One region of the Pectobacterium peruviense genome, then DNA from elsewhere that is predicted to be linked to it. Evidence: predicted binding sites of a transcription regulator. Region 1 holds the regulator's gene; each other region holds the start of a gene.

Region 1 (6,043 bases):
GAGTCGGCGGGAAAGACTAAGATCAAAAAACGGGTGCCATAAGGCACCCGCTGGAAAACTTTACTCTAGCAACATAACAACATTACGCGTCGCGATTATGCTTGATAAGAGACTTACTCTTGATCGGCCTGCTGCGCTTTGTATTTGTCTGCCGTTTCTTTGATCAGCTGTTGCAATTCACCGCGCTGAAACATTTCAACCACGATATCACAGCCGCCAACTAATTCGCCGTCAACCCACAGCTGCGGGAATGTCGGCCAGTTTGCGTATTTCGGCAACTCAGCACGAATATCTGGGTTCTGTAAAATATCTACATAAGCAAAACGTTCGCCACATGAAGACAATGCCTGAACGGTCTGTGCGGAAAAACCGCAGCTTGGTAATTTCGGGGAGCCTTTCATGTACAGCAGAATCGGGTTTTCAGCAATTTGGCGCTGAATTTTTTCAATTGTCGGTGTCGTCATCTTCTTGCTTCCTTAAACCTATAGGATGGCTAACGTCCAAAACGCTAGCCATGAGCCGCCGTCAGAAGTATTGCGACAGCGACATTGACTCAATGATATTGTACCGATGCCACTAGCTACAAAAAAACGCCATTTTTTGTAGGGTTATTTTTCTCGTCGCTTTGCGTCGCTGATGAAATCAACGCCAAAAAATGCTGATAAATCAATCGAAAAAACAACTATTAACGTTTTTTCACTATTCTGTATGAATAAAGCGACCGTGCCTACTTTTTTATGACGCCGTTTTCAGGAATACTGTGAGGATTGAGCGAGTTAAGGATTATGTTCGGTCACTTTTATTATGCGCTTATTTATTACTCTTTTTATATTATTTTTCAGTAATCTATGCCTGAACGTCGTTCAGGCTGCGCCGCATACCCCGCATTCGGCACCGAAGAAAAACGTCGTTGAAGAAACGAATAAGAAAAGCCGTCAAACAAAGAGTAATGCTAAATCACCGACGCCGATCAAAAGCAAAAAACCCGAACCTACCGCAGTCAGCACTAAAACCAAACCCCGTAGCGCTAACAAATCGACAGAAAAAAAACCGTCACGGACACAAAGCAGCACGCCCGCGCTAGTAAAGAAAAACCTTAAAAAACTGAAACCTGAAGACGAGAAGCAGACAACTGCACAGGCCAGAGTTAAAACCGGGTTAAAGAAAACCGCACTCAAAGAGAAGGTGGATAAAAACCCGTCTCCCACCGAAAAAGGAATGGCGCTGAGCGCGGCGCATAAAAAACGCTATCAGCATGCCAAAACGACCGCCATGAATAAATTGATGAGCCAAATAGGTAAACCGTACCATTGGGGCGGCTCATCTCCCTTTACCGGATTCGACTGTAGCGGACTGGTTTATTACGCCTATAAAGACGTCGTCAAGATCCAAATCCCGCGTACCGCAAACGAAATGTATCACCTACGTGATGCCGCGCCGATTAAAAAGAGTGAACTAGAAAGTGGCGATTTGGTCTTCTTCCGCATCAATAATCGTGGCGCAGCCGATCACGTTGGGGTTTATCTGGGAGAAGGGAAATTTATCCAGTCGCCGCGTACGGGCTCAGATATTCGCATCAGCAAGCTGAGCGAAGATTATTGGCAGGAGCACTACGTTGGCGCGCGTCGCGTGGTCACGCCACAGACCATTCGTTAAGCAAATTATACCGGTTATACCCTAAATAATTCAGACACGTTTATGCACCACCAACGTGTCTGAATACCAACCAGCGCAGAAGCCGATCGGTTAGTTCAGCACCGCAATAAAGCTAAACGCGATGATCACAGCTAACGAGCCAACGGTTGTCAGTAAAGACATCTTCAGATCTGTATCCATAAACCACTCCTTATTAGCGAACAAGTTTCATCTGAAACTTCATCTAAAAAAAGACACCACCATGTGCAGCAGAACCCGCTTAGACGGTTAAAGCTACAAATAATAGGGTTATTACGATTCTTTCATAATTCTAGCGAAAAATCTCGGACGAATGCATCACTAATAGTATAAATTAGCCCTTTCACTTTCATGATAAATCGGACACAATCCGCTGTTTATGAAAGCGCTGCGTATCAGTCGAAAAACGTCAACCCAGACCCCTTCGGTATAACATTCGGCATTCTCCTTCTGAAATCCTGTTTTTTAGCTTAGAAGAAGAACTTTAAACGTAGGCAAACGATTAACAATATACTTACGTCTGTAACAGGTAAGTTCAGGAGTCATTTTTAGATGGCAACGATTAAAGATGTGGCAAAACGTGCTGGCGTTTCCACCACAACCGTATCGCACGTGATCAATAAAACACGTTTCGTCGCCGAAGAGACTAAGGCAGCCGTCAGGGCGGCAATCAAAGAATTGCACTATTCGCCCAGCGCCGTCGCTCGCAGCCTCAAAGTTAATCACACTAAATCTATTGGTTTGTTGGCCACATCCAGCGAAGCCCCCTACTTTGCCGAGATCATTGAAGCAGTCGAAAACAGCTGTTATGCCAAAGGTTACACGCTGGTGCTGTGTAATTCTCATAACGACATTGGCAAACAGCGCGCTTATCTTTCCATGTTGGCGCAAAAGCGCGTCGACGGCCTGTTGGTGATGTGCGCCGAATACCCGCCGGAGCTATTGGGCATGCTGGAAGATTATCGCAGCATTCCAATGGTCGTCATGGACTGGGGACAGATGCACAGCGATTTTACCGATACGATTATCGATAACGCCTTTGAAGGTGGTTATATGGCGGGTCGCTACCTGATTGAACGCGGTCATCGAGATATCGGCGCGATCCCCGGCATTCAAGAGCGCAACACCGGCAGCGGGCGCTACCTCGGCTTTTTAAAAGCATTGAAGGAAGCCGACATCGCCGTGCGCGACGAATGGGTTGTTCAGGGCGATTTCGAACCGGAATCCGGCTATAAAGCCATGCATCAGATTCTCGCGCAGAAACAGCGACCTACGGCCGTATTCTGTGGTGGCGATATTATGGCGATGGGTGCCATCTGTGCAGCCGACGAACTGGGCCTGCGCGTGCCACAGGATATTTCGGTGATCGGTTATGACAACGTGCGCCATGCGCGCTTCTTTACGCCAGCGCTGACCACCATCCATCAACCGAAAGAACGCCTGGGCCAATCCGCGTTTTCTATGCTGCTGGATCGTATTACCAGTAAGCGAGAAGATGCGCACGTCATTGAAGTACACCCGACGCTGATTGAACGTCGCTCGGTTGCCGATGGTCCATTCCGCGATTATCGCCGTTAATCTCGACGACCAATACAGACGGTTTTTCTATTCCTGCCCGCTTTCCCTCTCTGCTTGCTCCAGCCAATTTTCTTGTATATTGGCTGGAGCAACTCTAAACTGAACCCTGCGTTTCAGTTTCACTGATAAAACCAAAATAGCGATAGCCGCACGTCAGTAAGCAGGTCCGTGCTTTTGCCAATGAGATCCTGTTTACGTGCAAATTTCTTCTTCATTTTTCTCTGGTGACAGCCGATACGTCGGCTGCAGTAAGTGCTGTCCAGGTGTTTTACGATACTTTTACCCCTAAATAATTCGAGTTGCAGGAAGGCGGCAAGAAAAGGAATCCCGATGAGCTTACTCCGGTAAGTGATTCGGGTGACTGAACGCAGCCAACACACATGCAGCTTGAAGTATGACGGGGATACTCGTGAAAAGTTAAGGAGACATGATGGGATTACCTTATGCAGAAAAATGGGATCACGATACCGCGCCTTGGTTCCACATAATGCAAGACACGTTAGCCGCTGCGGATATCGCGATCAACGGTACTCGCCCCTTTGATATCCACGTTACCCATCCCCGCTTTTTTAAACGTGTCTTGCGAGAAGGTTCGTTGGGATTAGGTGAAAGCTATATGGACGGATGGTGGGAGTGCGAACGGCTGGATATGTTCTTCCATCGTGTCCTGCGTGCAGGGCTAGAAAATACACTACCTCGCCGCTTGCACGATCTTACTCGAGTCGCCATTTCCCGCGTCACCAATTTGCAGTCCCGCAGACGTGCTCAGGTTGTCGGCAAAGCACATTACGATTTAGGTAATGATCTCTTTACCCTAATGCTCGATCCCTACATGCAATATTCCTGCGCTTATTGGAAACAGGCGCACACGTTGGAACAAGCGCAGGAAGACAAACTCACCATGATTTGCGAAAAACTCCAGCTAAGATCAGGCATGACGCTGCTGGATATCGGCTGCGGCTGGGGCGGGCTTGCTGAGTTCGCCGCGCGTCGCTACGGTGTCTCCGTTTACGGCATCACCATCTCCAGAGAGCAACAGCGTCTGGCGCAACAGCGCTGTCAGGATCTTGGCGTCACCATTGCGCGACAAGACTACCGCGATCTGAACCAGCAATTCGATAGGATCGTCTCTGTCGGTATGTTTGAACACGTCGGCCCGCGCAACTATGGCGCTTACTTTCGCATGGCAAAACGCAGTCTTAAGCCCGATGGACTGTTCCTGCTGCACACTATCGGCGCCAATAAGACCAACCCGCACATTGATCCCTGGATTCATAAATACATCTTCCCCAACGGCTGTATTCCCTCTATGCAGCACATCGCGCAGGCAAGTGAGCCTTACATGGTAATGGAAGACTGGCACAACTTCGGTGCCGATTACGATCGCACATTACTGGCATGGCATACGCGCTTTCAACAAGGGTGGCCCCAGCTTTCCACACGCTACACCGCCCGTTTTCGTCGGATGTTTAGCTACTATCTGAACGCGTGCGCAGGGGCGTTCAGAGCCAGAGAACTTCAGCTCTGGCAGATCGTATTCAGTATCAATGGGATTGACGGTGGATTACGCGTTTCGCGCTGAGAGAGAAAAGAAAAGAGAAAACCGGATGATGATGTTCATCCGGTTTACAAAAAGATGCTGCGCAGGGATTACTCTTCGCTGACGAGGTCGCTCGCCTGCTTGCTGGCTAACACGCGTTCTACGGTATCGACCACGGCCTGCGTTTGCGGGTCGATTTCAATATTGATGCGATTGCCCAAGCGCTTCTGACCCAGCGTTGTACGGTTCAGCGTTTCTGGAATTAAATGCACGCAGAAACGTCCGCGTGTCACTTCTCCCACCGTCAGACTGATGCCATCAATCCCGACAAAGCCTTTATGCAGCACGTATTTCATCAGCGCTTCATCTGCCAGGCGGAACCAAATCTGATGATTATTTTCTGAAACCTGAATCTTGACCACTTCCGCCGTACACATGATGTGGCCCGACATGACGTGGCCGCCGATCTCATCGCCAAATTTCGCGGCGCGCTCAATATTCACGACATCACCTTCATGAATATCGCCCAGATTCGTTAGCCGCAGCGTTTCTTTCATAAGATCAAAACTGACGCGATCGCCATCAACGGCAGTTACCGTCAGACAGCAGCCGTTGTGCGCCACTGAGGCACCGAGCGTAAGCCCTGGCAGCAGATCAGGGGGGAGTTGAATAACGTGCGTGCGAAAGTTGGATTTTTCTTCAATCGACACCACAGGTGCAGTGCCCTGAACAATACCGGTAAACATGCGGTTTGCCTCTTAAAAACAAAGAAATGACTGTATGCAGTGTGCCCGATATTCCGCGGAAAACCAAACCAGAATACGGAGCGTCAAACGCTATCGAAACCGCAGCGTAACAAAAAGAATATATTCTCTTTCATGCTGGTTTACTTTTATTAAGTCGTTACAATAACGCTCTCATTTTATTCTTGACGTTTTCCATATCCAGATCATTCATCCCGCTAGCAAAATTAAGTCATTCAAGGAAGGTATCCGTGCAACAGTATCTGACAGAAGCGCGTAAATTATCGGCGCTTGCTGTTCCTGTCATTATTGCGCAAGTGTCCCAAACGTCGATGGGTGTGGTTGACACCATCATGGCCGGTGCTTATAGCGCCACCGATATGGCAGCCGTCGCAGTGGGAACCTCTATCTGGCTACCCGCTATTCTTTTTGGTCACGGTCTGCTATTAGCGTTAACACCGGTTGTCGCACAGCTCAACGGTTCCGGCCGTCGCGATCGCATTTCTCA
Region 2 (6,043 bases), 670 kb from region 1:
GGTGATGCAATCGGTCAACGCGATGCCTAAATGCGTGGGGTATTCACGTAGCCACATGTGTAGTGCGGCGCGCTGGCTGTTTGCCAGCGTCGGGCTAATTTGCTGATGTGCCTGAAACCACTCGTGCGCCTGCGTACCAACAGGTGTGATACCCAAACGGCGTGCCAGATCGTAATTGCTGGTGCCAATGAGATAAGGAAAATCGGCTTGCAGCGCCGTAACAATAGTTTGCTGAACATCGCGTGAGAAGCGGCGACGTGTGCCGAAGTCCATCAATTTGAACTGGCTGAGATCCACATCTGTGCTGTGTTGACGGAAGCTCTCCAGTGAGGCTGACAGCTGGATCAGCGCTTGATCTGTCGTGACGTTGGGCGAACGATGCCGATGTACGACTTCACTGATCACCGCCAGCAGAGGGACTTCCCACAGAATTACTTCACGCCACGGTCCGGTGATGCGGATATCCAGCTTACCAGCATTATTCTTGATCGAAACCTGCTGCGGATTGAAACGGAAGTCTCGGAGCCAGTGAAGATAGTCCTGCTGAAAGAATGGCAGAGAAGAAAGATAGGTGAACTCATCGTCGCTTAATGACAAGAAACGCATCAGATCAACCTGATGGGCTATCTCGTCGGCGTAAACACCTAATAACTCATCACCGCGACAGCGAAATTCAGCCGCAACGTCGACATCATAATAGTGATGATACACCGCCTGTTGCATGTGCAGCTTGTAGGCATCGGTATCCAGCAATGAGTGTAAAATCGGGGAAGTGTGCAAAGTCATAATGCGTTACAGCATCCTTGTAAGATGCTTATCCACCATCGAGACAATCAGCAATGTCCGGTCAGTATACCTTGATTATCCGTTTATTACATTACGACAACATAGCGAGACGTGCGGGAGTGAAGCACGGTACGATGATTATCCTCATTATTTTGTCGTGGTAACATTAAGATAACAGGCTTAGACTTGATCTTTGATGCTTATGACGAGGTGGAAACTTTATATGAATCAACAGCCGCAAATAAAATATCGCCATGACTACCGTGCGCCGGATTATACCATTACCGATATTGCACTGGATTTCGATCTTCATGCCGAGAAAACTCGCGTAAAAGCGGTCAGTCAGGTGGTGTTGCAGGGGGAAGCAGGAGCGCCGTTGAAGTTGGATGGTGAAGGGCTGACGCTGATTAGCCTGAGCGTTGATGGACAGCCGTGGACACATTACCAGCAGCAGGACGATGGCTTGATTGTGACACAATTGCCTGCGCGTTTTACGCTTAGCATCGAAACGGACATCAATCCTGCCGCCAATAGCGCACTTGAAGGGCTATACCTCTCTGGCGACGCGCTCTGTACGCAGTGTGAGGCCGAAGGTTTCCGCCACATTACCTACTATCTCGACCGGCCGGATGTGCTGGCGAAGTTCACGACGCGTATCACTGCGGATAAAGCTCGCTATCCTTATCTACTCTCTAACGGCAATCGTATCGCACAAGGAGAGCTGGAAGGCGGCCGTCATTGGATTGAATGGCAGGATCCGTTCCCGAAACCTGCTTATCTGTTTGCGTTGGTTGCCGGAGATTTTGATGTCCTTCAGGATCGCTTCACGACACGTTCTGGCCGTGATGTTGCATTAGAGTTGTTTGTTGACCGTGGCAACCTCGATCGTGCTGGCTGGGCGATGACCTCGCTGAAAAATTCGATGAAGTGGGACGAAGAGCGTTTCGGCCTGGAATACGATCTCGACATTTATATGATCGTCGCCGTTGATTTCTTCAACATGGGGGCGATGGAAAACAAAGGGCTGAATGTATTCAACTCTAAATACGTACTGGCCAAGGCAGAAACCGCGACGGATAAAGATTATCTGAACATTGAAGCGGTGATCGGCCATGAATATTTCCACAACTGGACCGGCAACCGCGTCACTTGCCGCGACTGGTTCCAGCTTAGCCTGAAAGAAGGGCTGACGGTGTTCCGCGATCAGGAATTCAGTTCCGATCTGGGTTCGCGTCCGGTAAATCGTATTGATAACGTGCGTGTGATGCGCGGTGCACAGTTTGCTGAAGATGCCAGCCCGATGTCGCATCCGATTCGTCCCGATCAGGTGATCGAGATGAATAACTTCTACACGCTGACGGTCTATGAAAAGGGATCGGAAGTGATCCGTATGATGCACACACTGTTAGGTGAAGAAGGCTTCCAGGCTGGCATTCGTCTGTACTTTGAGCGTCACGACGGCAGTGCGGCGACCTGTGATGATTTCGTTCTGGCTATGGAAGAGGCTTCCGGTGTTGATCTCACGCAGTTCCGCCGTTGGTACAGCCAGTCGGGCACGCCGGTGCTGACCGTGCGTGATGATTACGATCCGCAGACGCAACAATATTTGCTGAGCGTGAGTCAAATGACGCCAGTCGGTGCCGACAAGCAGCAGAAACTGCCGCTGCATATTCCGTTAGATATTGAGCTGTACGATCCGCAAGGGCAGGTGATCCCGCTACAGAAAGAGGGGCAACTGCTGGCATCAGTGCTTAATGTGACTGAATCCGAACAGACCTTCATTTTCGATCAGGTACCTTGTCGTCCGATTCCTTCTTTATTACGTGAGTTCTCTGCGCCGGTAAAACTGAACTATGCCTGGAGCGATGAGCAACTGACGTTCCTGATGCGTCACGCGAGCAATGCATTTTCACGTTGGGATGCGGCGCAGAGTTTGTTGGCCAACTATATTCGTCTGAACGTTTCCCGCTATCAGCAGAAGCAGCCGCTTTCCGTGCCAATGCATGTTATCGATGCTTTCCGCGGTGTGTTGCTGGATGAAACGCTGGATCCGATGCTGGCTTCTCAGATTCTGACATTGCCTAGCGAAAATGAAATTGCTGAGCTGTTTGACATCATCGATCCGACGGCGATCGCTGCCGTACGTGAAAGCATGACGCACACCATGGCGAAAGAAATGGCCGATGAGTGGCTAGCGGTATACCACGCGAATCACGCGCCGCAATATCGTATCGAACACGCGGATATGGGCAAACGCGCGCTGCGCAATGTCTGCCTGCATTATCTGGCGTTCAGCGATGCTGATCAGGCGAGTAAACTGGTGCTGGAGCAGTTCCGTCAGGCGGATAACATGACGGATTCGCTGGCAGCGCTATCGGCGGCGGTAGAGGCTCAGTTGCCAGTACGTGATGAACTGCTGACGCAGTTTGATAACCGCTGGCATCAGGATGGTTTGGTCATGGATAAATGGTTTGTGCTGCAAGCCACCAGCCCGGCTGCCGATGTGCTGACTCGCGTGCGTGAACTGCTGCAACACCGTTCATTTAGCCTGAACAATCCTAACCGCCTGCGTTCGCTGGTGGGGGCGTTTGCGGCCTCGAACCCGTCTGCGTTCCATGCTGAAGATGGCTGTGGTTATCGCTTCCTGACGGAGATTCTGAGCGATCTGAACACTCGTAATCCGCAGGTTGCGGCACGTGTGATCGAACCATTGATCCGCTTGAAGCGTTATGATGCTAAACGTCAAGCGCAAATGCGTCAGGCGTTGGAGCAACTGAAGACGTTGGAAAATCTGTCTGGCGATTTATTCGAGAAGATCAGCAAGGCATTGCAAGACTAATCCTGCCACGCTACTCCTTCTGTCACACGCGGCAGCCGACCGCGTGTGACATTTTCCCTCACGCTAATTTCTTACTTCCGCAAACGTTTTACTTTCCGCAGAGATGGCACTACCATCACCGACCGTGAGTTAAACCGTAATCCACTATTGCTTACCCCCAGCGTAGGCAAGATACCTTTGCGATAGGGATCTCAGGAGACAATATGTTCTATCCCGTTATCAAAAAAGCCCTGTTTCAGCTCGATCCAGAGCGTGCACATGAGCTGACCTTCCAACAATTACGCCGTATTACCAACACGCCTTTTGAATTTCTCGTCCGCCAATCTGTTCCGACTAAACCTGTTACCTGCATGGGATTATCTTTTAAAAACCCGCTTGGTTTAGCTGCGGGATTAGATAAAGACGGCGAATGTATCGATGCATTAGGCGCAATGGGATTTGGTTTTATTGAAGTGGGAACGGTAACGCCGCGTCCACAATCCGGTAATGACAAACCGCGACTATTCCGCATTGTGGAAGCTGAAGGTCTGATCAACCGGATGGGCTTCAATAATAAAGGCGTGGACTATCTGGTCGAAAATGTAAAGAAAACACGTTTTGGCGGTGTATTAGGGATCAACATTGGTAAGAATAAAGATACGCCGGTTGAGCAGGGTAAAGACGATTATTTGATCTGTATGGATAAGGTTTATCCTCACGCGGGTTATATCGCTATCAACATTTCGTCACCCAATACGCCGGGATTACGCAGCCTGCAATATGGTGAAGCGCTGGATGATCTTTTGCTGGCGATAAAGAATAAGCAGACAGAATTAAATGAGAAGTATCAAAAATACGTCCCTGTAACGGTAAAGATCGCGCCGGATCTTTCTGAAGAGGAATTGATCCAAATTGCCGATAGTCTGGTTCGTCATAACATTGATGGTGTGATTGCCACCAATACAACGCTCGATAGAAAACTGATTCAGGGATTAAATCACTGCGGACAAACAGGCGGATTAAGTGGACGCCCGTTGCAGACGAGCAGTACGGAAATTATCCGCCGTTTGTCACAGGAATTAGCGGGACGTTTACCCATTATTGGCGTTGGCGGAATTGATTCTCTGGTCGCTGCTCGCGAAAAAATGGATGCAGGTGCGTCGCTGGTACAGATATATTCAGGCTTTATTTTCCACGGTCCTCGTCTGATTAAAGATATCGTTACACATATTTAATCCGAAATTCCTTTCATTTCTAGCTGGGGGTTTATTTATCCCTCCAGCTAGTCTATATTTTATCCGTTTGCGTAAATAATCCATCAATCGATGTCTGACCTTCTGACTGCGATGTTTATGACGGTGAATGATTATTGCGATGTAAGAAAACACAATCAGTCATTTCTGATATTTCTACTGTGAAGGCGAAGGGTAAATAATATGAAGTTAAAACCTGACGATAACTGGCGTTGGTATTTTGATACCGAACACGATCGCCTGATGTTAGATTTGGCTAACGGCATGTTATTCCGTTCTCGTTTTCCGTCCAAAATGCTAACGCCGGATGCATTTAATGAATGTGCATTTTGCGTTGACGATGCCGCGTTATTTTTTACTTATAATGACAAATGCCAGAAAGCGGCACTGCATCGCGACCTTCAGGGCGAATTAGTCTTGAATGCGTTAGTAGCAAGCCGATTCCTGAAACCGTTAATGCCGAAAAGTTGGCATTTCATCCAACAGCCGGATGCCGTGATCTATTCACCGCAGGCGGGTGATGTTGTACAGGTGCAGCTCACTGAAACTCACGAAACAGCATGTTTTTTGGTGGCGGAAGCGGGGGATAAAGCTTGTCTCTGCCTGCTGGCGCAAGAACAGCTCTCATTAAGTGGGAAAACCATGGTGCTGGGTGATGCCATAAAAATCATGCACGACAGATTAATTCTGGCCGTTGTTCAGAATAGGTCTGAGTGGGAAACTACGCTGGGTGAAGGCACTTCGGCATTTGAGTACGCCAAGGTCGTCTAATCCCCGTCATACTTCAAGCTGCATGTGCGTTGGCTGCGTTCAAATACTCGGCCCGTCGTAGGCCTCGCCCTGAAGGGCCGCTGCAAGCAGCGTTCAAATCTGCCCCCAGCAGATTTGTCACCCGAATCACTTACTTGTGTAAGCTCATCGGGATTCCTTCTCTTGCCGCCTTCTTGCAACTCGAATTATTTAGGGTATCGATTCGTCATACTTCAAGCTGCATGTGCGTTGGCTTGTCTTGACTATCGCAGATGAATGTCGCTCTGCGGAATACAGCTGCAGCTAAGAATCTCACCGTTTGCTCTGATGGCACTTTGCTTCAGTGCAGAAACCTCTCCGCTGACTAACGTCAATTTACAGCAACCGCACAGTCCAGCCCGACAAGAGTAGGGGACGCGAATACCCTGTTGCTCCA
Region 3 (6,043 bases), 1.3 Mb from region 1:
CTGCCAGACTGCGCTATACCATATCTCAGAAGCGCTGGTGCGCTGGATGGCACCGATTATGTCCTTCACGGCGGATGAGATCTGGAGTTACCTGCCGGGCGAACGTGCGCAGTATGTGTTTACCGAAGAATGGTATGACGGTCTGTTTGCGCTGGATGACAACGAAGAATTAGATAATGATTTTTGGAACGATGTTCGTGGGATAAAAGCAATTATTAATAAAGCAATTGAAGACCAGAAGGGGATAGGTATTAAGTCTAGTTTAGAGACATCTGTTCGGGTTAGTTTTCCAACAGAAACTCGAACTATCCAATTGTTACGTGACGAGTTACGTCACGAAGCTAGTTTTATATTCCTAACATCCCAAGTCTCCATTGATGAAAGTTGCACACCAATGGAAATATTATACCCTAATAATAATGAAAATATTGCAACTGAAGAGTTGCTTGGAAATTCAGTTAGTTCAATTAGAACTGTTGTAAAAGCGTTCGTATCTCAGGCAGAAGGGCACAAGTGTCCACGCTGCTGGCATTACGAGACGGATATCGGTAGCAATGCCGACCATCCTGAAGTGTGTGGTCGCTGTGCGACTAACGTGGGCGGCAACGGCGAAGAGCGTAAATTTGTCTGATGAATAAAATTTGTTCGAGTGGACTGCGCTGGCTCTGGCTGGCGGTGCTGGTTTTAGTTATCGATCTTGGTAGCAAGCAGTGGATCCTTGCCCACTTTGCACTGGGTGATACGGTACCCGTGATGCCTTCTCTGAATCTGCATTACGCCCGTAACTACGGCGCAGCATTCAGCTTCCTGGCGGATAAAGGCGGCTGGCAACGCTGGTTCTTTGCCGGCATTGCGATTGCTATTGTGGTTGCACTGCTGGTGATGATGTACCGTGGCAGCGTCAAGCAGAGGCTAAATAACATTGCGTATTCGCTGATTATCGGCGGCGCATTGGGCAATCTATTCGACCGGACATGGCACGGATTCGTCGTCGATTTCATCGACTTCTATGTCGGTAACTGGCACTTCGCCACCTTTAACCTGGCCGATACCGCTATCTGTATTGGTGCGGCGCTCATCGTACTGGAAGGGTTTTTCAGTACGCATGATGATACTGATACCGTTAAGCAGAAGGGTCACTGATGTCCGAGACTGTGCAGCACAACAGCGCGCTGCTGGTGCATTTTATACTGACGCTGGAGGATGGCTCTGTGGCCGAATCCACGCGTGAGCGCGGCAAGCCAGCGCTGTTTCGCCTCGGCGACAGTAGCCTGTCTGACGCGCTGGAACAAAATCTGTTGGGATTAAAGCGTGGCGATAAACGCAAGTTTACGCTGCCAGCTGAGTCGGCCTTTGGGCCGACTAACCCGAACTTGATCCAGTTCTTCTTGCGTCGTGATTTCGCCCAGACCGGCGTGCCGGATGTGGGTACGATCATGCTCTTCAGCGGCGTTGCCGGGAACGATATGCCGGGGATTATCCGCGATGTGACCGAAGAGTCAGTCACCGTGGATTTCAACCATCCCCTCTCTGGTCAGGCAATTACCTTCGATCTCGACGTGTTGGATATCGATCCCGTACAACAGGAGGTGTCCCATGCAGATCCTGCTGGCTAATCCGCGCGGCTTCTGTGCGGGTGTCGATCGTGCTATCAGCATAGTGGAACGTGCACTGGAGCTGTTTGGTACGCCGATCTATGTCCGTCATGAAGTGGTACATAATCGCTATGTGGTTAACGGATTACGCGAACGTGGCGCGATTTTTATTGAGCAGATTGAAGATGTACCGGATGGTGCGATTCTGATTTTTTCTGCACATGGCGTTTCGCAAGCGGTACGTAATGAAGCAAAAAATCGTGACCTGACGGTGTTCGATGCCACCTGCCCTCTGGTAACCAAAGTGCATATGGAAGTGGCCAGAGCCAGTAAGAAGGGCGTGGAAGCGATTCTTATTGGGCATGCCGGACACCCGGAAGTTGAAGGGACGATGGGGCAGTACAGCAATGCGGATGGCGGTATGTATCTGGTTGAGTCCCCTGATGATGTCTGGCAGTTACAGGTAAAAGATGAAAACAACCTGTGCTTTATGACGCAAACCACGCTTTCTGTTGATGATACTTATGCGGTGATTGATGCGTTGCGTGAGCGTTTCCCGCAGATTGTTGGCCCGCGTAAAGATGATATCTGCTATGCAACGACCAATCGTCAGGAAGCGGTTCGCCATTTGTCGGATAAGGCGGATGTCGTCTTTGTTGTGGGCTCTAAAAACTCCTCAAACTCCAACCGTCTTGCTGAATTGGCACAGAGAGCGGGGAAATCCGCTTATCTGATTGATTCCGCGGACGATATTCAGGAGTCATGGTTGACGGGCGCTTCGCATGTTGGCGTTACTGCTGGCGCATCGGCACCGGATATTTTGGTACAACAGGTGATTCAGCGCCTGAAAGAATTAGGCGGCAAGGTTGCGGTTGAAATGCAAGGCCGTGAAGAAAACATCGTCTTTGAAGTGCCTAAAGAGCTGCGTGTTGAAGTCAAACAGATTGATTAGTCTGTTTCTGCGGTAGGGCTTCGGCCCTATCCCTATCACTGCTATTCCCGTTCATCTTCCTCCCTGTATTCACTCATAAAAATGTTAACGCATAAAAATGAATTTTTATGCGTTACTCCATGTGGTTTATTTTTGACCGTTTCTGCTTGCCTTTAAATGCCTTACGGTTTTTCATCCATTTCAGGTGCGATTCTAATGCCTGTGCTTAGACAGTTTTGCTGATTTTCTGCGGCTTCAAACAGTATTTTCTAATCTGGCCGTAAATCCGCTGGCGATAGTGCTCGGTGCCCGTTAACCTGATGTTATTTTTATGTCGTCAGAATCAAAAAGAGAGAGACCTTATGAAGGATTCATCCATCCGTATTGCGGTTGTAGGCGCGGGCGGCCGTATGGGACGCCAGCTGATTCAGGCTATTGATCAAATGGACGGTGTGGCATTGGGCGCAGCGCTGGAGCGTTCTGGCTCATCCCTGCTAGGAAGCGATGCTGGTGAACTCGCCGGACTGGGTAAAAACGGTATTACCGTGAATGAAAGCCTGGATGCAGTACAGAATGATTTCGACATTTTGATCGACTTCACCCGCCCGGAAGGCACATTAGCGCATTTGGCATTTTGTCGTCAGCATCGTAAAGGCATGATTATTGGGACAACCGGCTTTGATGATGCAGGCAAAGCGGCGATTAAGCAGGCTGCGCAAGATATCGGAATTGTGTTTGCGGCGAACTTCAGCGTCGGTGTCAATGTCATGCTGAAGCTGCTGGAAAAAGCCGCCAAGGTCATGGGCGACTATACTGATATCGAAATCATTGAAGCACACCACCGCCACAAAGTGGACGCGCCGTCTGGCACCGCGCTGGCGATGGGCGAAGCGATTGCTGATGCGCTGGGACGCGATCTGAAGTCCTGTGCCGTGTACGCTCGTGAAGGTCATACAGGCGAACGCGATCCGAAAAGTATTGGTTTTGCTACCGTACGAGCGGGTGATATTGTCGGCGAACATACGGCGATGTTTGTTGATATTGGTGAACGCGTTGAGATTACCCACAAGGCATCCAGCCGTATGACGTTTGCCAATGGTGCAGTAAGGGCCGCTATCTGGATTAACACGAAGGAAGCTGGTATTTTCGATATGAGAGATGTGCTTTCTTTGGATAATTTGTAGTATTTTATTTTTTAATAAAAAATACATCTAGCTGAAAAGGGTGGATATTTTAACGTTCACCTTTGTTTTTATCTGGTTCGTTTCTATTTGATTCCATCATGCTTTTTTATTTGTATTTTATTCCATTTTTTAGTGATGATTAACTCATCTTACTCCTTAAATGCCTTTTGCTGGTGATTCTCTAGCCTTATTTTAACAATGTGGCTTCGCAACCGTTTACTTATCTGAGTTGATAGGGCTTTTTACGTCAGTGGGCGGTTATTTATTCCGGAAAGCATAAAAATAAGAGAAAAAAAGCGGTTTGGGTAGACAATTGGGAAGACCATCATTAAAATGCGCCCAATTTGCCAAAAATTGGCCTTACAGGTAGTTTTTGCATTGATTTAGTGGCTCGAATCTGAATTAATATGCAAATAACGTGATTTTTTATTCCTTGGAGGGTGTTTTGATTAAGTCAGCGCTATTGGTTCTGGAAGACGGAACCCAATTCCACGGTCGGGCCATTGGGGCAGAAGGATCGGCAGTGGGGGAAGTGGTCTTCAATACGTCGATGACCGGTTATCAAGAAATCCTTACTGATCCTTCCTATTCCCGCCAGATTGTCACTCTCACTTATCCCCATATCGGTAATGTCGGCGCTAATGCCAACGATGAAGAATCCCCCTCAGTACAGGCTCAAGGTCTGGTTATTCGCGATTTACCTCTGATTGCCAGCAACTACCGAAGTGAAGAAAGCCTGTCTGAATACCTCAAACGCAACAACATCGTCGCCATCGCCGACATCGACACCCGTAAATTGACCCGCCTGCTGCGTGAAAAAGGCGCACAGAATGGCTGCATCATCGCGGGTGATGCGCCTGATGCTGTTGTGGCACTGGAGAAAGCGAAAGCCTTCCCTGGGCTTAAGGGGATGGATCTGGCAAAAGAAGTGACGACGGCAGAAAGCTATAGCTGGTTACAGGGAAGCTGGACGCTGGAAGGCGAATTGCCTGCGGCGAAAAACGAAAGCGAACTGCCTTACCACGTGGTGGCTTATGACTACGGTGTGAAACGCAACATTCTGCGTATGCTGGTGGATCGCGGCTGCCGCCTGACTGTCGTTCCGGCGCAGACACCTGCTGAGGACGTACTGAAGCTTAATCCAGACGGTATTTTCCTCTCTAACGGCCCGGGCGACCCGGAACCGTGTGACTACGCGATTCGCGCGATCAAAACCTTCCTGGAAACGGATATTCCGGTATTCGGTATCTGTCTGGGTCACCAACTGCTGGCACTGGCGAGCGGTGCGAAGACCATCAAGATGAAGCTGGGTCACCACGGCGGTAACCATCCGGTCAAAGATCTGGATAACAACTGTGTGATGATCACCGCGCAGAACCACGGCTTTGCGGTTGATGAAGATAACCTGCCTGACACGCTGCGCGTCACGCATAAATCCTTGTTTGACCATACGGTTCAGGGGATTCACCGCACGGATAAGCCAGCGTTCAGCTTCCAGGGGCACCCAGAAGCAAGCCCGGGCCCGCATGATGCTGCGCCGCTGTTCGACCACTTTATTGACTTGATTCAGACTTACCGTTCTTCAGCTAAATAATCAGGAGCGAGAAAATGCCAAAACGTACAGATATTAAAAGCATCCTGATTCTGGGCGCAGGCCCGATTGTCATCGGCCAGGCGTGTGAGTTTGACTACTCGGGTGCACAAGCGTGTAAAGCCCTGCGTGAAGAGGGTTACCGCGTTATTCTGGTGAACTCCAACCCAGCAACCATCATGACCGACCCGGAAATGGCCGATGCGACCTACATCGAGCCGATTCACTGGGAAGTGGTGCGTAAAATTATTGAAAAAGAGCGTCCAGATGCGGTGCTGCCGACAATGGGCGGCCAGACGGCGTTGAACTGTGCGCTGGAACTGGAACGCAAAGGCGTGCTGGCGGAATTCGGCGTGACCATGATTGGTGCAACGGCGGATGCGATTGATAAAGCAGAAGATCGCCGCCGCTTCGACGTGGCGATGAAGAAAATCGGTCTGGATACCGCACGTTCCGGTATTGCACACAATATGGAAGAAGCGCTGGCTGTCGCAGCTGACCTCGGCTTCCCGTGCATTATCCGTCCTTCCTTTACGATGGGCGGCACCGGTGGCGGTATCGCTTATAACCGTGAAGAGTTCGAAGAGATCTGTGAACGCGGACTGGACCTTTCTCCAACCAAAGAGCTGTTGATCGATGAATCACTGATCGGTTGGAAAGAGTATGAGATGGAAGTGGTGCGTGATAAGAACGACAACTGCATCATCGTCTGCTCAATTGAAAACTTCGATGCGATGGGTAT
Region 4 (6,043 bases), 1.5 Mb from region 1:
TGTCGTTGTAATGTAGGTAGTTGTGAGTGATCGTTGAAACGATAGTCGTCAGCAATCTTCAGTTACAGCCCGAGGATCTCTTTCACAAAAGGAATGGTCAGCTTGCGCTGTGCAGTGATGGATGCATGGTCAAGCTGATCGAGCGTCATAAATAACGTGCGCATTTCCCGATCCAAACGCTTGAGCAGAAAACGACTCACGTCTTCCGGCAATTCGAACCCACGCAGTCTGGCACGAAGCTGTAACGCCTCACCCTTTTCATCATCCGACAACGGTTGTAGCTTGTAGATTTGTCCCCAGTCGAGACGAGAAGCAAGGTCGGGCAGACGTAAATTCAACTGACGCGGCGGACGATCGCCGGTAATTAACAGCCGGGCTCGTCCCGTTTCCTGAATGCGGTTATACAGATTGAATACCGCCATTTCCCACGCTTCATCGCCTGCAATCGATTCGATGTTGTCGATACACACCAGTGCCAGCTGTTCCATGCCTTCCAGCACATCCGGCACAAAGTAGGCACGTTTATCTAACGGCACATAGCCCACCGCGCGTTCCTGACGCGACAGCTCAGCGCAGGCTGCATGCAGCAGATGGCTGCGTCCGCCCCCTTCGCGTGACCAGAAATAGATGTAGCTACCATGCTCTTGATACAACGCATTATTGACGGCGGCAAGAAGAGACGCGTTTTCACCCGGATAGAAACTGGCAAATGTTTCGTCATCGGGTAAATAGAGTGGCAATGAAAGCTGTGCCGGCGTGTTCAGAATCACCTCAAGCAAAACGGGCAGGAAAACGGATCGAGTTTACCACAGAAACCTGGCCCTGTTGAGGCCGCGATACGCACGGCCTCAACAAGGAGAATGACGCGGTTATGAACGTGCGTCGTTCTCTTCCGGCGCATCGAGGATCTCTTCCTCTTTACGGAACAGGCTGATGGCCTTAAATACCAGACTCATACCGATACCAACAACTGTCGCCAGCGCCATGCCTTTCAGCTCGGTCGAGCCAAGATGCACTTTCGCGCCGCTGACGCCGATGATCAGAATCACGGAGGTCAGGATCAGGTTTTGCGCTTTGTTGTAATCCACTTTAGATTCAATCAGCACGCGAATACCGGATGCACCGATCACGCCGTACAGCAGTAGCGACACGCCGCCCATGACAGGAACCGGTACAGCCTGAATCGCCGCAGCCAGTTTGCCCACGCAGGAAAGCAGGATCGCGAGGATCGCCGCACCGCCGATAACCCAGGTGCTATAAACTTTGGTAATTGCCAGCACGCCAATGTTTTCACCGTAGGTGGTGTTCGGCGTAGAACCGAAGAAACCAGACAGCACGGTAGAAATCCCGTTGGCGAACAGGGAACGATGTAGCCCCGGATCGCGCATCAGATCTTTCTTCACAATATTCGCCGTCACAACCAAGTGGCCAACGTGTTCCGCAATCACCACTAACGCCGCAGGCAGAATCGCCAGAATAGCAAACCACTCAAAACGCGGCGTATAGAATGTCGGCATCGCGAACCAGTGCGCCTCACGAATCGGGGTCAAGTCAACGACACCCAGAGCAAATGACAGCGCATAGCCAGCCAGTACCCCAATCAGAATCGGGATGATCGCCAGAAAGCCACGAAACAGCACCGATCCCAGAATGGTGATCGCCAGCGTCGCCAGTGAAATCGTCACCGCGGTGGAATCCACAGATGCACCATCCGCAGGCAACAACCCAGCCATTCCTGCCGCCACACCCGCCAGTTCAAGGCCGATGACAGCGACAATCGCTCCCATTGCCGCAGGCGGAAACAGTACATTCAGCCAGCCAGTACCCGCTTTCTGAACAATCAGCGCCACCAGACAGAACAACACGCCGCACATAATGAAGCCACCCAGCGCAACTTCATATCCCAACGGCAGTAGCAGTAATACTGGGGAAATAAATGCGAAGCTCGATCCCAAATACGCCGGGATTTTTCCCTTACAAATGAATAAATAAAGCAGCGTACCCACACCGTTGAATAACAGCACGGTTGCTGGGTTGATCTTGAACAGAATGGGTACCAGAACGGTAGCGCCAAACATCGCGAACAGATGCTGGAAACTCAACGGGATGGTTTGTAACAAGGGGGGTCGTTCACTCACCCCGATGGCGCGACGAGTCATCTTCAATATCCTCTGTAGTGTTGTGCAGGTAGAGCCGCACTTGTTATCACAGCCAGACTCACCCCGCCCCACCGTAGTGAAGCAGGATGATGTTGACTGCTGATGTAATAAAAGAACGCGTGTGACGTAATACAGGCTGTGGCGAACCATAGGAAATACTTAGGTTTACGCCAAAAAAAAGCCGACTATCAAGTCGGCTTACCTGTTATTTCGTACCAAATATTTTATCGCCCGCATCACCCAGACCCGGCATGATGTAACCCTGCTCGTTAAGGCCTTTATCGATTGATGCCGTGTACAGCTCGACATCCGGGTGAGCTTTCTCCAGTGCGGCAATCCCTTCTGGCGCCGCGACCAACACCAGTACCTTAATACTGTGACAACCTGCCTTCTTCAGCAGATCGATCGTCGCGATCATTGAACCACCGGTTGCCAGCATTGGGTCAACAACCAGCGCCATGCGCTCTTCGATATTGGAAACCAGCTTTTGGAAATAAGGAACAGGCTCCAGCGTTTCTTCATCACGGTAGATGCCGACAACGCTGATACGCGCGCTAGGAACATTTTCCAGCACGCCGTCCATCATCCCCAATCCTGCACGCAGAATCGGTACGACGGTAATTTTCTTGCCTTTGATCTGATCGACTTCAACCGGACCGCACCAGCCATCAATGGTGACTTTTTCGGTTGCCAGGTCGGCCGTCGCTTCGTAAGTCAACAAACTTCCTACCTCGGAAGCCAGCTCACGAAAACGCTTAGTGCTAATATCGTTCTCACGCATCAAACCCAGTTTATGTTTGACGAGTGGGTGTTTCACCTCGACGATCTTCATCATTATCTCCCCATCGGCTAGTGGACGGACAAAAAACGCTAAATGCGTTTTTAAACACCGCTTGCGGCGGCCCGCAGGGCGGCGGGCATGAGAGCCCGTCGTAAAAAAAATCGCGGGATTATACCGCCTTTTTTACTTAGCGCCATACGATTAAGCCTGATCCAGATCAACCGAGAAGAGAAATTGTCGGCATTAACGAAAAATAGCCAGCCGATGACTCATCACTCGCAAACGATTGCCTACACTGTTAGAATTAGCGCGCATTATTTTTACCACAGTATGTTTTCCAAATACCGTGTTTTCTGAATGCCATGTTTTTTAATACAAGTCTGTTTTTGAATACAACCCGTAACCTTCGTGGGGACTCAGCAGTGACCGACAAAACCTCTCTCAGCTATAAAGACGCAGGTGTGGATATCGATGCAGGTAATGCATTGGTAGACCGTATCAAAGGTGTAGTGAAACAGACTCGTCGCCCGGAAGTTATGGGTGGATTGGGTGGTTTCGGTGCCTTGTGCGCCTTACCGCAAAAATACCGCGAACCGATTCTGGTTTCCGGCACTGACGGAGTCGGCACCAAACTGCGCCTGGCGATGGACCTGAAGCGCCACGATACGATTGGTATCGATCTGGTTGCAATGTGCGTGAACGACCTGGTCGTTCAGGGTGCCGAACCGCTGTTCTTCCTCGACTATTACGCAACGGGCAAGCTGGATGTCGACACCGCTGCCAGCGTGATTACCGGTATCGCGGAAGGCTGTAAGCAATCAGGCTGTGCACTGGTCGGTGGCGAAACCGCCGAAATGCCGGGCATGTATCACGGCGAAGACTACGATGTTGCTGGCTTCTGCGTCGGTGTCGTAGAAAAATCAGAAATCATCGACGGCAGCAAAGTTCAACACGGTGATGTTCTGGTTGCCCTCGCCGCCAGCGGCCCGCACTCAAACGGCTATTCACTGGTACGTAAAGTGCTTGAAGTCAGCAAAACCGATCCAGAGCAATTCGAGCTGGAAGGTAAATCACTGGCCGACCACCTGCTGGCACCGACTAAAATCTACGTGAAATCTATCCTGTCCCTGATTGAGAAAGTGGATGTCCACGCCATTTCTCACCTGACTGGCGGCGGCTTCTGGGAAAATATCCCACGCGTTCTGCCAGAAGGCATGCAGGCAACTATCGACGAATCCAGCTGGCAATGGCCTGCGGTTTTCAAGTGGTTGCAACAGGCCGGTAATGTTAGCCGCCACGAAATGTATCGTACTTTCAACTGCGGTGTTGGTATGATCATCGCACTGCCAGCCGAACAGGCAGACGAGGCCGTTGCATTACTCAACAGCAGCGGCGAAAACGCATGGAAAATCGGCGTCATTACCCAAACCGATGCCGGAGACGCAGTGGTTATTAACTGATGAAAAACATCGTTGTCTTGGTTTCAGGTCATGGAAGCAACTTACAGGCGTTGATTGACGCCTGTAAGAACGGACGCCTTAAAGGAAATATCGTCGCCGTATTCAGTAATAATGCGGAGGCTTATGGATTAGTACGCGCACAGGATGCCGCAATCCCTACCTGCGTCCTGAATCCTGAAGACTTTGCTGACCGCGCCGCATTTGATGCGGCACTGGCAAACGAAATTGAGCAATATGAACCAGCGCTGGTGGTTCTAGCGGGCTATATGCGAATTCTCAGTCCGGAGTTCGTCGCTCAATTTGCAGGAAAAATGCTGAATATTCACCCGTCTCTGCTGCCAAAATATCCTGGATTGCATACGCACCGTAAGGCGCTGGAAAATAGCGATCGGGAGCACGGCACGTCCGTACATTTTGTCACTGATGAGCTGGATGGCGGCCCGTTGATTCTGCAAGCGAAGGTGCCTGTATTTAATGACGATACGGAAGAAAGTCTAAGCGAACGCGTTAAGACGCATGAGCACACGATTTATCCGATGGTCATTAACTGGTTCCTGAACGGCAGACTGGTGATGCGTGATAATGAAGCCTGGCTGGACAGCGTGCGTATCCCACCACAGGGCTATGCTGCCGAGTAATACTGTCGGTTCATCATATTTGTAAGGCTCTCCTGCGGAGCCTTACCACTTCTGTCTTACTCTTACCCAGAAAATCCCCATAGATAAACCAGCATCCACAGCTCGATAACAGCAGCCTGCATGTATGCACGCAGAAATGCTGTCACCGTTAAAACCCGATCGAGTCTTCCGTCGCGGTTGGCAAAAAATGCAACCCACGTAGAACAAGCGATACTAGCTTACCACCAATGAATCATAGCCTTTCCAGCGATAAATCAGCATTGATACGCACCAGAAGACAACGAATATACCAATCACGATAAAGCCGGCATTGCCAAGGCTATCATTGAGACTGCTGACCACAGTCCATGCCCCGCCTTGCAAATCAAACTTATCCACCAGCAGCCCCAGAGCCTCAAGACCGCCAATAAATAGAGCCACTACCACCGAAGCGCCGGTGATAGTCATGTTGTAATACAGTTTGCGCTGTGGTTTGTTAAATGCCCATCCATATGCGCCTACCATCAGGATATTGTCCAAGGTATCGATCAGCGCCATACCGCTGGCGAATAAGGCTGGAAAGATGAGAATTGACCAGATGGATACACCGAGAGAGGCGCTGGCAGCGGAGATACCGAGTACACCAATTTCCGTCGCGGTATCGAAGCCCAACCCAAACAAAAAACCGACCAGATACATATGCCAGCTTTTATCGACCATCCGAAAGGTGGAGCGGAAAAGCCAACTCATCATCCCGCCAGAAGCGCCCATCTCATCACGGTTTTGCAGCGGTTCACCACGTTTTAAGGCCCGGAAATTTCGCCAGACGCCGCGCAAAATAACCAGATTCACCAGCGCCATCGCCAACAGGAAAAAGGCAGAAATCGATGTTCCGATAATGCCGCCGACATCGTGGAACCACTCGATATCTTTCTGAAACGCCGCCGCTGTCGCCGCAATCGCCACCGTAGCCAAGATCACAATCGTTGAGTGCCCGAGTGAAAACCAGGCCCCTACCCCTAACGG

The links. The regulator PurR, encoded in region 1, represses purine synthesis genes. The targets are predictions, from matches to a motif close to CANGCAAACGTTTGCNTG.
Region 2: a site for PurR is predicted at 3,702-3,719, ahead of pyrD (quinone-dependent dihydroorotate dehydrogenase). Genes of this name have one in related genera too.
Region 3: a site for PurR is predicted at 3,916-3,933, ahead of carA (glutamine-hydrolyzing carbamoyl-phosphate synthase small subunit). Genes of this name have one in related genera too.
Region 4: a site for PurR is predicted at 3,216-3,233, ahead of purM (phosphoribosylformylglycinamidine cyclo-ligase). Genes of this name have one in related genera too.

Annotation. Positions count from the first base shown of each region.
Region 1 is NZ_CP161826.1:2,005,298-2,011,340, reverse strand. Features, by position in the region: gene rnt (ribonuclease T) at 1-2, shown strand, start outside; gene DUT67_RS09160 (Grx4 family monothiol glutaredoxin) at 114-464, opposite strand; gene DUT67_RS09155 (C40 family peptidase) at 805-1,656, shown strand; gene DUT67_RS09150 (YnhF family membrane protein) at 1,747-1,836, opposite strand; gene purR (HTH-type transcriptional repressor PurR) at 2,227-3,252, shown strand; gene cfa (cyclopropane fatty acyl phospholipid synthase) at 3,683-4,834, shown strand; gene DUT67_RS09135 (riboflavin synthase subunit alpha) at 4,903-5,538, opposite strand; gene DUT67_RS09130 (MATE family efflux transporter) at 5,787-6,043, shown strand, end outside.
Region 2 is NZ_CP161826.1:2,677,846-2,683,888, reverse strand. Features, by position in the region: gene pncB (nicotinate phosphoribosyltransferase) at 1-786, opposite strand, end outside; gene pepN (aminopeptidase N) at 1,010-3,625, shown strand; gene pyrD (quinone-dependent dihydroorotate dehydrogenase) at 3,829-4,839, shown strand; gene DUT67_RS12160 (cell division protein ZapC) at 5,041-5,628, shown strand; gene DUT67_RS12155 (YcbX family protein) at 5,871-6,043, opposite strand, start outside.
Region 3 is NZ_CP161826.1:679,730-685,772, forward strand. Features, by position in the region: gene ileS (isoleucine--tRNA ligase) at 1-631, shown strand, start outside; gene lspA (signal peptidase II) at 628-1,143, shown strand; gene fkpB (FKBP-type peptidyl-prolyl cis-trans isomerase) at 1,143-1,616, shown strand; gene ispH (4-hydroxy-3-methylbut-2-enyl diphosphate reductase) at 1,597-2,547, shown strand; gene dapB (4-hydroxy-tetrahydrodipicolinate reductase) at 2,889-3,710, shown strand; gene carA (glutamine-hydrolyzing carbamoyl-phosphate synthase small subunit) at 4,156-5,304, shown strand; gene carB (carbamoyl-phosphate synthase large subunit) at 5,319-6,043, shown strand, end outside.
Region 4 is NZ_CP161826.1:3,515,469-3,521,511, forward strand. Features, by position in the region: gene arsC (arsenate reductase (glutaredoxin)) at 1-11, shown strand, start outside; gene hda (DnaA inactivator Hda) at 63-770, opposite strand; gene uraA (uracil permease) at 870-2,159, opposite strand; gene upp (uracil phosphoribosyltransferase) at 2,365-2,991, opposite strand; gene purM (phosphoribosylformylglycinamidine cyclo-ligase) at 3,363-4,400, shown strand; gene purN (phosphoribosylglycinamide formyltransferase) at 4,400-5,038, shown strand; gene DUT67_RS15995 (HoxN/HupN/NixA family nickel/cobalt transporter) at 5,252-6,043, opposite strand, start outside.